DNA from 4 places in the Janthinobacterium sp. EB271-G4-3-2 genome. Region 1 is predicted to be linked to each of the others. Evidence: predicted binding sites of a transcription regulator. Region 1 holds the regulator's gene; each other region holds the start of a gene.
What was found. The regulator FNR, encoded in region 1, switches genes on or off when oxygen is low (the NO sensors DNR and NnrR bind a similar motif). The targets are predictions, from matches to a motif close to TTGATNNNNATCAA.
Positions count from the first base shown of each region.

Region 2: IGS55_RS06725 (glycine-rich domain-containing protein) is a predicted target of FNR. The motif match lies at 1,712-1,725, and genes of this name have one in related genera.
Region 3: IGS55_RS17170 (universal stress protein) is a predicted target of FNR. The motif match lies at 2,144-2,157, and genes of this name have one in related genera.
Region 4: nirK (copper-containing nitrite reductase) is a predicted target of FNR. The motif match lies at 2,108-2,121, and genes of this name have one in related genera.

Region 1 is NZ_JACYMG010000004.1:63,370-67,488, reverse strand. It holds gene IGS55_RS10525 (response regulator) at 1-1,146, opposite strand, end outside; gene fnr (fumarate/nitrate reduction transcriptional regulator Fnr) at 1,386-2,144, shown strand; gene IGS55_RS10515 (FixH family protein) at 2,148-2,672, opposite strand; gene ccoG (cytochrome c oxidase accessory protein CcoG) at 2,775-4,119, opposite strand, start outside.
Region 2 is NZ_JACYMG010000002.1:355,203-359,321, forward strand. It holds gene IGS55_RS06720 (CHASE domain-containing protein) at 1-1,653, shown strand, start outside; gene IGS55_RS06725 (glycine-rich domain-containing protein) at 1,841-2,554, shown strand; gene IGS55_RS06730 (hypothetical protein) at 2,642-2,881, opposite strand; gene IGS55_RS06735 (hypothetical protein) at 3,124-3,393, opposite strand; gene IGS55_RS06740 (hypothetical protein) at 3,581-3,841, opposite strand; gene IGS55_RS06745 (SDR family oxidoreductase) at 3,925-4,119, opposite strand, start outside.
Region 3 is NZ_JACYMG010000008.1:347-4,465, forward strand. It holds gene IGS55_RS17160 (enoyl-CoA hydratase) at 1-696, opposite strand, end outside; gene IGS55_RS17165 (MFS transporter) at 773-2,074, shown strand; gene IGS55_RS17170 (universal stress protein) at 2,212-2,649, shown strand; gene mltA (murein transglycosylase A) at 2,684-3,913, opposite strand; gene IGS55_RS17180 (hypothetical protein) at 3,963-4,109, shown strand.
Region 4 is NZ_JACYMG010000016.1:65,000-69,118, forward strand. It holds gene ytfE (iron-sulfur cluster repair protein YtfE) at 1-528, opposite strand, end outside; gene nirK (copper-containing nitrite reductase) at 555-2,039, opposite strand; gene norR (nitric oxide reductase transcriptional regulator NorR) at 2,190-3,746, shown strand; gene IGS55_RS25635 (c-type cytochrome) at 3,761-4,102, opposite strand; gene IGS55_RS25640 (c-type cytochrome) at 4,114-4,119, opposite strand, start outside.

The DNA.
Region 1 (4,119 bases):
CGCGCGGTTGGCGGCCTCGGCCCGGTCGCGTTCCTGCTCCAGTTCCGCCGCGCGCGATTCAAGTTCCTGCTGCAGGCGGTCGCGCTCGCTCATCAGGCCGTTGAACGCTTCCGTCAGTTCGCCGATCTCGTCGCGCTGCTGCACCGGCACGGGGGTGAAACGGCTGCCGCTGGTACGCAGGGCCAGCAGGGTGTCGCGCAGGCGCACCAGCGGCGACAGCAGGCGCACGGTGACCCAGCCCAGCACGGCTGCGGCCAGCAGCGAAGCGAGGATGCTCCACAGCACCAGCCGGTACAGCACGCCATCGAACGGTTCGAAGGCATCCGCCAAGGGCAGCGAGGTGGCCAGCAGCCAGTTCACCGATTTCAGGCGCTTGAAGCTGTTGACGGCCGTGATGCCGCGGCTGTTGGTGCTGACCATGCTGCCTTCGCCATCTTCCTTCAGCAGCTGGGTCGTCGTCAGGTTGGCGTTCGGCTGGCGCGGCTGCAGCAAACGGCTGGTATCGGGATGCAGCACATAGCGCGGCACGGCGCCGCGCGTGAGGATGAAGTAATAGCCGCTCTTGCCGATCTTTTCCGAGCGCAGACGCCCCAGCAGATTGTCCTTGTACAGGCGCAGCACGCCGATCACCACGCCGGCCACCTGGCCATCGGCGGCCAGCACGGGCGCCACCATCTGCACGATGGGCATGCCGCTCGATTTGCCGAGCATCGGTTCGGTGATCATGGGCTGGCGCGTGCGCAGCACGGTCTGGAAATACTCGCGCTCGGCGACGTTGATGCCCGTGCGCCCCGCCACTTCCGGCATGTCGGCCACGACGGCGCCATGCGCGTCGAGCACCAGCACGTCGTCGAACAGCACCAGCATCGAGCGGCGCGAATAGTATTCGCGCAATTGGGCTGGCTGGGCCATCAGTTCCGGCGGCTGCTGCCTGGCCGTCAGGGTGACGATCTGCAGCAGCATGCCCAGCTTGTCGTCGAGCTCGGCAGCGGTGCGGCTGATCAGGGACGACTGCTGGCTCAGCAGTACTCGGGTGAAGTCGTCGCGCATGTGCTGCACCTGTATCATGGTGACCAGCGCGATCATGGCGATCGAGGTCAGGCTGGTGGCCAGCGCGACTTTTGCTTTGATGCCGAGAGGCTTCATGATTTCCTTTTCAGTACCGGGCGGCACAGGCGGCAGATAATGCTGTCAGGAATTTTCCTATCAATACCCCAGCTTGGCAAGCGCCGCCGCACAAATGCCCCTCTCCGCATGGGCTTTTGACGATGTTGCCATATAATTAAAGTCGGAACGTCGTTTATTCAGCGAAATTGCGGTGAAATTGGCACACGGCAACCCGGTATGCAGTAAACTTGTTGTTGCATTTTCTAAAAGGTACCGACATGACTGAAGCGCTAATCACTCCAACCTTGCCCACAGTGACCGTGGAAGCGTTGCGTGCGCGATGCTCGACCTGCAGCATGCATCAATTGTGTCTGCCGATGGGCCTCGATATGGGCGACATGGACAGGCTGGACCAGATCATCGGCCGCCGCCGCAAGATCGTGCGCGGCGCCTCGCTGTTCCGCATCGGCGACTCGTTCCAGAACCTGTACGCGATCCGCCTGGGGCACTTCAAGACGTACCAGATCAATCCGGGCGGCGAGGAGCAGGTGACGGGTTTCCAGATGGCCGGCGAACTGCTGGGCATGGACGCCATCAGCGCCGACCGCCACCACTGTAATGCGGTGGCGCTCGAAGACAGCGAAGTGTGTGAAATCCCGTTTTCCAGCCTGGAACAATTGCTGGGCAATATGCCGACCCTGCTGCGGCATTTCCACCGCATGATGAGCCAGGAAATCACGCGCGAGCAAAGCGTCATGCTGTTGCTGGGCAATATGCAGGCGACGCAGCGCTTTGCCGCCTTCATCGTCAACCTGGCGTCGCGTTACGAAGCGCGCGGCTATTCGAGCAGCAAATTCCAGCTGCGCATGTCGCGCGAGGAAATCGGCAACTACCTGGGCCTGACCATCGAGAGCGTCAGCCGTTTATTGTCAAAATTCAAGAAGGAAGGCTGGCTGCGCGTCTCGAACCGCGAGATCGAGATCCTGCAGCCTGCCAAGCTGAAAGCCATTACGGCCGGTACCGACGTCTGCAAGTAAGGCTTATAACTCTTCATCCGCATGCAGCGCGATGCTGCGCTGCACGGGCCAGGTCCAGATGCCGGACAGGCGCCACTCGCGTTTGTCGTTTTCCACCAGCACTTGCCAGCGGCTGCGCTCGAGCATCGGCAGGGGCACCGAGAAATTGCCGGCCGCATCGGGCCGCACCAGCAGCTTGATATCTTTTTCAGGCAGGGTCGCATGCGCCAGGTGCAGCTGCAGCGGACCCTGATAGGCCTTGCCGAAGCTGTGCACGGAACCGGTCAGGCGCGCTGCGGCGACGTCGTACGCCAGGCTCGTATCCATGGCCAGGTCGCTGGCGATCGTGTCGCGCTTCAAATCCTGGTTGATCGCCTTGCCCTGCTTGTAATAGTCGCCCACCACCAGCGCGTCGGGCTGCGTAAACGCGATATAGCCCATGAAGCTGCCGACGACCACGGACAGGCCGGGACCGATCATCAGCAGCCATGGCCAGCGGTGCTTGTACCACGGTGCAACGGGAGGCTGCAGTTTCAGACTGTCGGACATGGTATTTCTCCTGTGTAAACGGCCAGCCCCCATGCGGGGACCGGCCTTCCTGCAACTTCGTGGCGGCGGCGAGGGCACCCGGTCCCCGTCCGCCTTTCCTTGTTAACGCGGCACGATGAAGACCGCGCTTTCACGCACATGCAGCGATGGATTGTCCAGCGATTGCAATTCGATCGCAATCTTGTTCGACCCCTTCTCGCCCACGCCGTGCGGTACGCGCAGGCGGATCGGCCAGCCCAGCGTTTCGGTCGGCTGCAAGGTCACTTCTTCGCGCGTCAGCAAGGTCAGGCCCGGCAAGCCGGAAGCGCTGATTTTAAAGTGCTGGCTTTGCTCGGACGTGTTCATGATCTGCAGGCGGTAGACGTTTTCGATCATGCCGTCTTCCACCTCGCGCCCCATCGAACCGCGGTCGCGGATCACGTCCATTTTCAGGGGGGTGCGCAGGGCCAGCGAGGTACATACGGCGATGATGATCAGGGCCAGGATGGAAGTGTAGATCAAGACGCGCGGGCGCATGGCGCGCTGGCGTATCTGCTTCGAATTGAAGTTGTTTTCCATCGCATGGTCGGTGCTGTAGCGTATCAGGCCACGCGGCCGCTCGACCTTGTCCATCACGCTGTTGCAGGCATCGACGCAGGCGGCGCAGCCGATGCATTCATACTGCAGGCCGTTGCGGATATCGATACCGGTCGGACACACCTGCACGCACAGTGTACAGTCGATGCAATCGCCCAGCTTGTCGTTGTTGCCGGCCTTCTTGCTCATGGCGCCGCGTGGTTCGCCGCGCTTGGCATCGTAGGTGATGATCAGGGTGTCCTGGTCGAACATGGCGCTCTGGAAGCGCGCGTAGGGGCACATGTATTTGCACACCTGCTCGCGCAGCCAGCCCGCGTTGCCGTAGGTTGCCAGGCTGTAGAACAAGACCCAGAACCATTCCCAGGGACCGAAATTCAAGGTGGTCACCTCGCGCGCCAGTTCCTTGATCGGCGTGAAGTAGCCGACAAAGGTAAAGCCCGTCCACAGGGCGATGGCGCCCCACACCAGGTGCTTGGCCGTCTTCTTGAATGCCTTGCGCACGGAAGGGCCCTGCTTGTCGAGGGCCATGCGCGCGCTGCGCGTGCCCTCGATGCGGCGTTCGACCCACAGGAAGATTTCCGTGTATACCGTTTGCGGGCAAGAGAACCCGCACCACACCCGCCCGGCAATGGCCGTGACGAGGAACAACAAATACGCACAGATGATCAGCAGGGCCGCCAGATAGATGAAATCCTGGGGCCACAGCACGACGCCGAAAATGTAGAACTTGCGCGTGGTCAAATCGAACAGCAGGGCTTGCCTGCCATTCCAGGTCAACCACGGCAAGCCGTAGAACGCGAGCTGGGTAAGCCATACGCATACCCATCGCCAGGTAGCGTAGCGTCCTTTGGCCTCGCGAGGGTAGATCTGC
Region 2 (4,119 bases), on a different contig from region 1:
TATGCCAACCTGCTGCGCGGCACGGCCAGCCTGTTCCATGCCAACGAACACGTGAGCCGCGAGCAATTCCACCGCTACGTGGCGAACATCGCGCTGCAACAGAACTATCCGGGCGTGATGAACCTCAATTACAGCCAGGAACTGGGCGAGACGCAGCGCGCCGCTTTCGAAGCGGCCATGCAGCGCGACTATCCGCCCGGGCGCGACGGCTATCCGGCGTTTGCCATCCATCCGCCCGCCCCGCGCGCGCACTATTCCGTGCTGATGTATATCGAACCGATTGCCAGCGCCCCTGAAAAATATGGCTATGACATCGCCTCGCGCCCCCTGATCGCCGAAATGCTGGCGCAGTCGCGCGATTCCGGCAACATCAGCAATTCCGGCGTGCCCGTGCCGATGCAAGGCCGTCCCCAATTGACGGGCATGGCCATGCGCCTGCCCGTGTACCGTTCCGGCATGCCGGTCGATACGGTGGAGCAGCGGCGCGAGGCGTACCAGGGTTCCGTCGGCATCGGCTACGACCTGGTGACGATGATGCGCAGCGCGCTGGCCGACATGCCGGTGCGCAACGTCCGCCTGACCCTGTTCGATATCGGCCCACAGGCGCGCGCACCGCTAGACTTACCGCACGACATGCGCCCCATCTTCGACAGCACGACGGCTGGCATGCATGCGCCATGGTGGTTGCCCGGCAATTCCGGCCGCTACCTGAGCAGCACGATGCTGATCGAACACAATAGCCGCGTGTGGCAAGCGCTGTTCAGCGTGCGCAAGAGCGACCTGTATACGCGCTTCGACGTCTTTTTGCCATGGCTGGCCCTGCTGATAGGCTTTGCCAGTACCATGCTGCTATACATGCTGTTCCACACCCTGGCGTCGTCGCGTCGGCGCGCCATCCAGATGGCGAACGGCATGACGGAAGAATTGCGCGCCAGCCAGATCCGTCTGCAGCTGTCGCACCAGAAACTGCGCCGCCTGGCGGCCCATGCCGACCAGATCAAGGAAGAAGAGCGCAAGCGCATCGCGCGCGAAATCCACGACGACCTGGGGCAGAACCTGCTGGTGCTGCGCATCGACGCCGACATGCTGGCCTCGCGCACGCATCGCCGCCACCCGCGCCTGAACGCCCGCGCCCGCTCGACCCTGGAGCAGATCGACGCCACCATCAAGAGCGTGCGGCAGATCATCAACGATTTGCGCCCTACCGTGCTGGACCTGGGCGTGAATGCGGCCGTCGAATGGCAGGTGGCGCAGTTTCGCCAGCGCACGGGCATCGCTTGCGAAGTGAGCGAAAGCCATGACGACATTTGCCTCAGCGACCAGTGCGCGACGGCCCTGTTCCGCATCCTGCAAGAGTCGCTCAGCAACATTTCCCAGCATGCCCATGCCAGCCGCGTGCAAGTCAAGCTGGAAAAGTGCCGCGATACGGTGTCGATGAGCATCAGCGACAACGGCGTGGGCGCCGCCATCGACGGGCGCAACAAGCTGGGCTCGTTTGGCCTGGTGGGCATCGAGGAGCGCATAAAATTGCTAGGCGGCACTTTTTACATCGAAAGCAGCCCCGGCGCCGGCATGAGCGTGCACGTCAGCGTACCGCTGGGCGCGGACGCCACCGCGTTTCCCTACCAGGAAGAAAGCCGGGCCAGCAGTTGACGGGCGCGCGTCCGCATGGAGCAAGCTCAGCTTGCATATTTCGTAATTAGATGCAATATTGATGTAGAACAATTCCGCGCCCGCCCGCCATGGGCCAGGCATTCCTCGACCATTTGCCAGGAGTACATCCCACCGCTTTCCCTTGTTTCACCGTATTTCCCACAACGCTCTTTACAAAAGGACATTCATGGATACGAACGACAGTTTCAAGGCAATTACCGATTTGAATTTGGACGCGATCAAGGTCAAGCTGATGCACCGGGAGTCAGGCGAAGGATGGAGCCTGGAAAAGGCAAATGCGGTGGAATTCGAATACCGCCGCTTCCTGATCCTGATGAAACAGTTTCCGGAAGAAGAAACCGCGCCGCTGATGGACGTCGATACCTTCTGGCACTACCACATTCTCGACACCCTGAAATATGCGGCCGACTGCGAACAGGTGTTCGGTTACTTCCTCCATCACTTCCCCTACATCGGCTTGCGCGGCGAAGACGACGAAGCGGCGCACCATCGCGTGGGCGAGCGCATGAAGCAGCTGTATGAGCAAACGTTCGGGGAGGATTATATCCGCGCGGAGACGGCGTATTCGGGGCGCGCCGTACAGGCGGCGTATTCGGGACGGGCAGTGCAGGCGGCGTATTCAGGACGGGCTGTCCAAACAGCATTTTCCAGTGCGGCGGTACAGGCAACGGCATACTCGGGCCGTGCCGTGCAAACGGCGTTTTCCAGTGCGGCCGTGCAGGCGACGGCATATTCGGGCCGCGCGACCGGGGCTGCCAGCACCGCATTTTCCAGCGCGCCTGCCTCACTTACCGCAGCGGTGGTCAAATCGTCTTCGACTGGCCTGGAAATGGGGCGTTTCTATGTCGATCGTCCGGTATTGAACCGCGACCCGCAATAGAAAAGCGGAAAACAGATGTGGCTGCCGCACGCGGCAAGCCTGACTTACCCAGACGGCACCTCTCAGTTTGCCGTCTGTCAGGCGCTCTTAGGCAGCCATCAACTCGCGCAGTTCACGAATGCTGAAATCGCTGATTTCATGCATGCGGATGAGGATCGTGGCGCCGATCGGCAAGGTGTTGTGACGAATCTTGCTGATGACAGGTGGCGCCACTTCCAGAGCTCGCGACAAGGCGGCATCGTTTTTCAGTTGCAGCTTGTCGATGATCGCATCGAGGACGCGATTCGGGTTGTAGGTAGGCAAAGAGGTAATTTGTTTGAGAGACATGATCAAAAATCCGTACTTGTTGTATTAGAGCAAGAAAAAACAGAATGTCTCTTCTGCACTAATTCAGGGTAAACACACTAAAAAGCGCCATCACTTATGCGGCTTTTACGCCACAAACAATATAATACACGCTATTGTTGATTTTTGCGTAACTTAGCGCAAAATTGTGATAATTGAAGAGAATTGACGCACTTGGAATGTGCTAGAGGATAACTCAAATCGGAAAAATTTGCTGCACGTCATCAATTTTTACGATGAGCAACACCGCTATGCATGAGCCAGGCTATGGTCATGAGGGTGCCCAGGCGGGCCATTTCTGCAGATAAATGCCAGCCTTGCGCGGCCACGCCGGCCGGGGTGGCAAGCGGGCAAGTGCATGGGGAATCGTCCGCGCGGCACCAGGCCAGTTGCCGGCGAATTTCATCGGGCGGTGGTGGGGGTTGCAGCGCATGTTCGCGCCGGCGCATATAAGCGCGCACTTGCTCCTTGCTGGGGTGACTCGTTGCTCGCATGGCTCGCTCCTACTGACGGGAAACAACGTCACGCTGGTTGTAGATGCAGAGCCCGCCACAAGAGCCCAGACGCGTGACGACATTGCTCACCATATCGCCAGCGCGCCATGGCGCGTTTGCGGTGCATCAAATGGCACGGCCCCGGTGTTGCGCCGGAACCCGTACTGCCCCACGGCCTGCTTCCGTCTTATTTCTTTTGCTGGCGCACGCGCTGCTGCTGTTTTTCCTGCGTTTGCTGGCGGTTCTGCTTGCGCTCGAACAGGGTCACCGCATCTTTCTTGGCTTGCTCGACGGTACGCATTTCTTCATGCGCATCGTGCGGGACGAAAAATTCGGCGTCCTGCGCCGCCACGACCAGCTTGATGGCAGCCTCGTCGTCGAGGTCGTACAGTTCCGTCAGGACGGTGGTGACCTCGTCCAGGTATGCTTCGTAAGTGAGGGTGCTCATGCTGTCTTCCTTAAGTGAGTGGCGCAGCGCGGGAACGGCGCGCTGCGCGCCGGCCCAGCAAAGTGCGCAGATAACCGGCCATTTTACCCGATGCCGGCGCCATCGGCGGACAGCGGCCGCAAGGCATCGGCCACGCGCGCGTAGCGCAGGCGCACGCCCAGCTCGCGCTTGATGCGCGTATTGTGCAATCGGCGCGATTCGGACATGAACGACAGCAGCATCGGCGTGACCACCTGCCGCAGCTCGGCACGGGGCAGGCGCGGCGGGCGCGGCAGGCC
Region 3 (4,119 bases), on a different contig from region 1:
CTGGAACAAGCGGCGCTCGTAGGCGACACCATCGGTCAACGTGGTTTCAAAGGCGCGGTTGACGCAATCCTTGATCATCATTGCAACCGAGGTCGGCATGGCGGCGATGGTCTTGGCGGCGGCCAGGGTTTCTTCCAGCAATTTGTCAGCCGGCACCACGCGCGACACGAGGCCGATGCGTTCCGCCTCGGCGGCATCGATGGTGCGCGCCGTCAGCAACAGATCCATGGCCTTGGCCTTGCCGATGGCGCGCGGCAAACGCTGCGTGCCGCCCGCGCCCGGCGTGACGCCGACCTTGATTTCCGGCTGGCCGAATTTGGCGCTGTCGGCGGCGATCAGGAAATCGCACATCATGGCCAGTTCGCAGCCTCCACCGAGCGCATAGCCCGCCACCGCACCCACCACCGGTTTGCGCACGCGCAAGATATGCTCCCAGTTGCGGCTGATGTAGCCCTGGGTATAGGTATCCGGGTAGGTGTAATCGGCCATGGCGGCGATATCGGCGCCGGCGGCAAATGCTTTTTCGCTGCCCGTGAGGACGATGCAGCCGATATTGTCGTCAGCGTCGAACTTCAGCAAGGCGTCGCCCAGCTCATTCATCATGTTCTCATTCAAGGCATTGAGCGCCTTGGGGCGGTTCAGGCGGATGACCGCCACTTTGTCCTGGATATCGATAATCAGGTCTTCGTATTGCATAGTGTCTCCTCTCGATGAACGGTGCAACGATTGTAGCGGCTAACGGCAGCGGCGCGGCAGGTGCGCTGCTATTATTGTGAGCCCGATCTTTTTTATCGAGCAGCATATTTTCTCTTCCCTCTTCCAGTATTGCGCCCACTACCTGCGCGGCGACGGCAGCGCCGCCAGCGTCAATTTCCGCCGCCTGTGGTTCAGCAATGGCCTCAATTGCTTCGGCGCCCAGATCACCTCGCTGGCCCTGCCCCTGTGCGCGGTGCTCTTGTTGCATGCGACGCCGGAACAGATGGGCGTGCTGGTTGCGCTGCAGGCGCTGCCGTTCGCCCTCTTCGGCTTGCCCGTCGGCGTGCTGCTGGACCGGCGCAGCAAGCACCCGATCATGCTGTTCAGCGAAAGCATGTCGGGCCTGGCCCTGGCCAGCGTCGCCGTAGCTTACTGGTGCGGCGTGCTGTCGATGCCATGGTTATATATAGTGGGCTTCATCATCGGCACGGGCTTCGTCGTCGGGGGCGGCGCAGAGCAGGTGTTTCTGACTTTCCTCGTGGGCCGCGATGGCTTGATCGATGCGCAGTCGAAATTTGCCGCCACCGAATCGGCTTCGCGCCTGATCGGTCCCGGCCTGGCCGGCGTACTCGTGCAAGTACTGTCGGCGCCCGTCGCCATCCTGTGCACGGCGTGCGGCTATCTGATTTCGGTTTGCAATTTGCGCGCCATGAGCGTGCGCGACCCTCGGCCAGCCCCCTCCGACAAGCACGCCTTGCGCGACATCGCCGACGGCTTGCTGTTCGTCTGGCGCGAACCGCTGCTGCGCGCGCTGGCCTGGGGCGCCGGCATCTGGCACTTCCTGTTTTACGCCAGCATAGCCTTGACGGTGCTGTTCGCCACACGCGACCTGGGCATGAGCCCGGGCGTGCTGGGCATGACGCAGATGCTCGGCGGCGCCGGCGTCCTGCTCAGCGCCTTCATCGTCAAACCCTTGACGAAGCGCCACGGCGCCGGCCGCACCATCCTGATCGGCCTGGCATCGACTTCGCTCTGTTTTGCCCTGACACCCACGATACCCGCCGCGCTGTTCGGCAGCGCGGCCGCCAGCGCCGTGGCCTATGCCATCTTGATGTTCTTTTTCGATTGCGGCGTGATGCTGTTCTTTATTCCCTACCTGGGCTTGCGCCAGAAAGTCACACCCGACCCCATGCTGGGCCGCATGACGTCGACCATGCGCTTCCTGACGGTGGCCACGGCGCCGCTGGGTGCGCTGGCCGCCGGCTGGATAGCGGAACATTTTGGCGTGCGCAATAGCCTGGCCTGCATCGCGGCCGGCAGCATCGTGTTGACGGTGGCCATGGTGTGGGGCACGCCGCTGCGTAGCGTGCGCACCTGAAGCGGTGAACGGGAATACACTGGCAAAAGATTGCCTTGGCGACACTATTCACGCCAAAGCTTGTGAGGTTTGATTTATATCAAGGTTTTAATTGATGTAAATCCATAAGCTGTCTTACATCATTTGAGGAGCACGCTATGTTTAACACCATCTTATTTCCCACCGACGGCTCGCCGCTGTCCGACAAAGCCGCCGAGACCGCCCTCGCCTTCGCCCAATTGAACAAGGCCAAGCTGGTTGCCATCAGCGTGGTGCAGCCGTTTCCGTTCTCGCCGATGGCGGACGGCGGCATCGTGCTCGACGCCAGCCTGTATGAACAGCAGATGCAGGAAGCGTCGCAACGCGCTATCGACAAGATCGGCGCAGCGGCGCGTGCCGCCGGCGTGCCTTTCGAAGGCGTGGTCGCCGTGTCGCCGAGCCCGCACGATGAAATCGTCAATGCGGCGCAAACCTACCATTGCGACATCATCCTGATGGCCTCGCACGGCCGCAAGGGTTTGAACAAGCTGTTCGTGGGCAGCGAAACGCAAAAAGTGCTGGCGCACACTCACTTGCCAGTGATGGTCTTGCGCTAAGTCACACCACGAACCGCCCGGCGCCGCGAGAAACTCAGCGCGCCGGCGCCTGCTTCGGCAACAACACCCACACGGCGCCGCTCTGCTTCATGCGGCCCGCATTCTCGGCCGCTTCCGCGCCAAAACCAAAGAAGTAATCGACACGGATCGGCCCGCGAATGGCGCCGCCCGTATCCTGCGCCATCACCAGGCGCTGCATGGGAATCTCGCTATTGGCTTGCGTGGTAGACAGGAACACGGGCGCCCCCAGCGGCAGGAAGCGCGAATCGATGGCCACCGAGCGCTGCGGCGTCAGCGGCACGCCCAGCGCGCCCTTCGGCCCCACTTTCGGATCGGGCAAACGCTCTTCCTTGAAGAAGACATAGCTGGGATTGGCGTTGAACAATTCATCCTTGCGCGTCGGGTGGCCGGCGATCCACGCCTTGATGCCCTGCGCGGAGGCCTGGCTCAAGGTCAGCTCGCCCTTGTCGACCAGGTAGCGGCCGATCGATTTATACGGATGACCATTCTGGTCCGCGTACGCCACGCGCACGGTTTCCTGCGTATCGGTCAGCTGCACGCGGCCTGAGCCCTGCACCTGCAGGAAGAAGGCCTCGACTTCATCATCCACCCACAGCAATTCCTTGCCCGTGACGGACGTGGCGCGCTCGATGTCGGCGCGGGTCGCGTACGGCACCACCTTCTTGCCGACCAGCTTGCCCCGCAAGCGCATGTTTTTCAGTTCCGGATACACGCCGGACAAATCCACCGAGACGAGGTCGTCGGGCACCTTGTACAGCGGTGTCTGATAGGGGCCGCCCCGCTTGCGCGCGCCGTGCAGCAGCGGCTCGTAATAGCCGGTGACGAGGCCAGTGCTGGCGCCATCGGCGGTGATCACTTGATTCGGCACAAAGAAGGTCTCGAAGAACAGACGGATGGCCTTGTCGCTGTCGGCATTCACCTGGCGCGCGATCGTGCACGATTCCTTCCAGTCCGGACGTTTGACCAGCACGCCGCACGACGCCATGAACGCTGGCCAGGCGGCGCGCATGTCGTCGCGGGCCCAGCCAGGCAAGGCGGCAAACTTGGCGGGCACGAAGGTGGGCGTCGCGACATCCGCGGCATCCTTGGCGTCGGCCGGCTTGGCCGGAACCGGCTTGACGACGGTCGGCGCGATGGGCGGCGCCTTGCCGCCGGCGGCGGCCGGTGGCGTGGGCGGCGTGGTACAGGCGGACAGCGCGAGCGCGACGGCGCCGATTGAAACGGGTAGACTACCGCGTGTCAACAGACGGCGGGTAAATACTAAGCTGCGGGTAAATAACATAGGGGTGCGTATGTGGATCTTGATGATAGAGGCGCTGGTGGCGTTCTTCTTGCTGGCATTTATAGTCTGGTGGACCATGTATTCGGGTAAAAAACCCGTCCCACCGGCGCGCAAGCAGCTCGGCGAAGAACAGGACAGCGCCGAAAAACTGAAGTAAGGGGCGCAAG
Region 4 (4,119 bases), on a different contig from region 1:
CATTTCCTCCATCGCGCGCAAGGCCACGCCATGGTCGTCGTGCTCCATGCGCATCACGTTGATGGGCGCGCCGGCCCGGGGGCCCTGGCCGCGCACGATCATGGGGAACAGCACGTCTTCTTCCTTGCGCATATGGCTTTCCAGCTCCTGCGCCATGGCCGACAGGTGTTCCGCCAGCCCGTGCGGACAGTCGGCGCGGTCGCCATGCACCTGCTCGACCTTGCGTGCCAGGCGTATCAGCTCGGGCAGCTGCTCGCGGTGCACGGCGTGGTAGCGCGCCAGGATGTGTTCCACCAGCTCGGCGGCCGGGGCGTCCTGCCAGTCACGCTCGCCGCTGGCGTCAGTCCGTCCGGCCAGCACTTGCAGTTCCTTGACGATAGGCGCCGTGTCCACGCCGGCCGCTTCGGCGGCGGCGCGCAGGGTCTTGTTGCCGCCGCAGCAAAAGTCCAGGCGGTGCGCATCGAACAGGCGCGTGGCGCCGGGGATGCGGCGGGCCAGCTGGCCCAGGGATTGGTCGATCATTTCCATAATGCTTCCTTGATGATGAATGGGGTTTATTGACGGGCGCCGGCGTGGTAGACGCCGGGCACGGGTTCGCCAGTCACTTCCAGCACGCCCACGGCGCCCTTGCCTGCGCGCGACAGCGCATGGTCGACCAGCAGATAGCTGCCAGGATGCTGTACCTTCAGTTCGACGATGGTCGCGCCGCCCGGTGCCACCAGGGTGGTTTGCACGTCGTGTTTCGGGCTGCTGATCGAGCCTTCGCTGTACACCTTGTCGAAGATCTCGCCGATGATGTGGAATGATGAAATCTTGTTCGGGCCGCCGACACCGAAATAGATGCGCACGGTCTCGCCGACTTTCGCCTGCAGTTTGTGCGTCTTGCTCAGGGCGCCCACTTCGCCGTTGAAGACGTAGTAGTCGGGCAGCTCATTGGCCATTTTTTCCAGGTTCGGTTCCTGGTGCACGGGGGCGCCGTGCGGACGGCCCGTGTACATCTCGCCCTGCATCACGTAATACTCGCGGTCGACTTTTGACAGGCCGCCTTCCGGTTCGACGAGGATCATGCCGTACATGCCGGCCGCGATATGCTGCGGCACCAGCGGCGTGGCGCAGTGGTACACATACAGGCCCGGATTGAGCGCCTTGAAAGTGACGGTTTTTTCCTGCCCCGGCGCCACCTGCGTGTGCTGTCCGCCGCCATGGCCGCCCGTCACGGCGTGCAGGTCGATCGAGTGGATCATCTTGCTGTCCTTGGCGTTGAACAGGGTCAGCTCCACCGTGTCGCCCACCTTCGCGCGCAGCATGGGGCCGGGCACCTGGCGGTTGAAGGTCCAGTAGGTAAAGCTGGTGCCGTCATCGAGCTTGCCCGGCAGTTCCACCGTCTCCATCCGGTATTTCAGGGTTTGCGGCGCGCGCGCGCCGATGGCGGATGGCACCTGCGCCGGATTGGCCGCCACGCTGACGGCCGAGGGATCGGGACCGCGCATCGGCGACGGCGCGGGCGTGTACAGGGCCAGCGCGGCGGCCTGGCTCGATTCGCTGGCAGTGCTGCCGGCGCCGGCGGCCTTCGGTGCTCCGGCTTCGGCCAGCGAGGTGCCGGTCACTTCGAGCTTGCCTTCCATGCCGATCTGGCGGTGGCCGGGGATCGAGCAGTAATAGGTGAACGTGCCGGCGCGCGTGACCTTGAAGCGCACGGTGGTGCTGCCGCTATTGGCGCTGAACTTGTTTGATGCCACATTGAGTTCCGGGATCAGCAGATCGTGCTCGGCGCCTTCGCCGCTTTTCAGCACCAGTTCCACCGTGTCGCCCACCTTGGCCGCCAGCACGGGGTTGACCTGGCCCTTGGCGTCGATGAACACCATCTTGCCGTCGACGATATTGGTTTGCAGTTCATAGCGCTTGACCGCGGCGGCCGCCGGTTTGGCGGCGGTGGCGGCGGTGCTGGCAGGGAGGCTCACCTGGGCTTGCACGGACAGGGGCATGGCCAGTACGCAGACGGCGGCGGCAATGGCGCGGAGGGAGGGAGTCGTTTTCATCAAGCTTTCCTTGGTCTTGTATGCCGGTTCGGCACCCTTACCTAGGCAATCCGTGTGCCAGGAAAAACTTGTTTTAAATCAACGATTTGAAAAATGCAGGGTCGATATGACCCTGCTCAAGCATGGTCCGTTGTACCCTGCATGGTACTTATGACCACCACCGCCATCCACCTGCTGTTACTCACCGACCTGGTCGCCGACCTGCCCGTGGCCGTGCGCCTGCAGCGCCTCGTCGGCAGCCTGCGCGCCCACTTCGGCTGCGAGGCCGTGGCCTTGCTCAAGCTCGACGGCGAGCACTTGCGCCCCGTGGCGATGGCCGGCCTGGCCAACGACGCGCTGGGACGCCGCTTCGCCGTCGCCGACCATCCGCGCCTGGCCGCCATCCTGCAGCGGCGCGGCGTGCTGTGCTTCCATCACGACAGCTCGCTGCCCGATCCCTACGATGGCCTGATCGCCGAGCGGGCCGGCGAACCGCTGCCCGTGCACGACTGCATGGGCATGGCGCTGGACCTGGAAGGCGAACGCTGGGGCGTGATCACGCTCGACGCGCTGCAGGTGGGCACCTTCGATACGCAGGCGCAGCGCGACCTGGGCGAGCTGGCCTGCGCCATCGAGGCGGCCGTGCGCGTCACGCGCCTGGAGACGGAAATCCGCGCCCTGCGCCTGTCGGGCGGCGCCATGCTGGCCGATGCGCAGGCGCCGCGCGAGGAACACGATTTCGTCGGCCAGAGCAGCGCCATCACGCACTTGCTGCACGAATTGCAGGTGGTGGCCGATTCCGAGCTGCCCGTGCTGCTGCTGGGAGAGACGGGCGTGGGCAAGGAATTATGCGCACACCGCCTGCACCGGCTGTCGCGCCGCGCGGGCAAGCCTTTGATCCATGTCAATTGCGCGGCCTTGCCCGAGTCCCTGGCCGAAAGCGAATTGTTTGGCCATGTGCGCGGTGCGTTTTCCGGCGCCGTCAGCGACCGGCCCGGGCGTTTCGAGGCGGCCGAAGGGGGCACCCTGTTTCTCGATGAAGTGGGCGAATTGCCATTGTCGATACAGGCCAAGCTGCTGCGCACCTTGCAAAATGGGGAAATCCAGCGCCTGGGCGCGGACCGGCCGCGCCGGGTCAACGTGCGCGTGATCGCCGCCACCAACCGCAGCTTGCGCGAACATGTGCGCGACGGCTCGTTCCGCGCCGATCTGTATCACCGTTTATCCGTGTATCCCGTGCCGATTCCGCCGCTGCGCGAGCGGGGCAATGACGTGCTCCTGCTGGCCGGTGGTTTCCTGGAACTGAACCGCGCGCGCCTGGGCTTGCGCAGCCTGCGCCTGTCCGCCGCGGCGGAAAACGCCTTGTGCCACTACCGCTGGCCGGGCAATGTGCGCGAACTGGAACATGTGATCAGCCGGGCCGCGCTGAAAGCCGTGATACGCGGCGCGGACCGCAAGGACATCGTGACCCTGGAAACGGATATGCTCGACCTCGATGCGCTGGAAGCGCCGGCCGGCACGGACGCGCTGCCGCTGGCGCCAGCCGCGTGCGGCACGCCGGCGGCGCCGCTGCTATCGATGCATCAGATCGTGGAAGCGAGCCAGCGCCAGGCCATCCGGCAAGCGCTGGTGCTGCATCAAGATAACTGGGCCGCTGCCGCGCGGCAGCTGGGACTCGACGCCAGCAATCTGCATAAACTTGCTCGCCGGGTGGGGCTGAAAGCCTGAGCCGGCGTTACCGCTCAGCGATGAGTGACCAGGCTGCTCGGCAAGCTGTGCAGGTAGGCGGCCAGGTCCTTGATGTCCTGGTTGCTCAGCGGTTTTACCTGGCCCGTCATGATGGCGTTGTTGCGGCCGTTGGCCTTGTCGCCCCGTTTATACGCGGTCAACGCATGTTCCAGGTAATCCTTGTGCTGGCCCGCCAGTTTCGGGTACGACGGGTCGATGGGCGAACTGTAATCCTTGCCGTGGCAGGTGGCGCAGCTGTATTTTTCGGCCAGGGCCTTGCCCGTGTTGATATTGCCGGCGGCGCTGGCGGAAAACGAGACGGTGGCGCAAACGAGGGCGGCGAGTAGTTTTTTCATCGGGCTGGTCCTCAGTT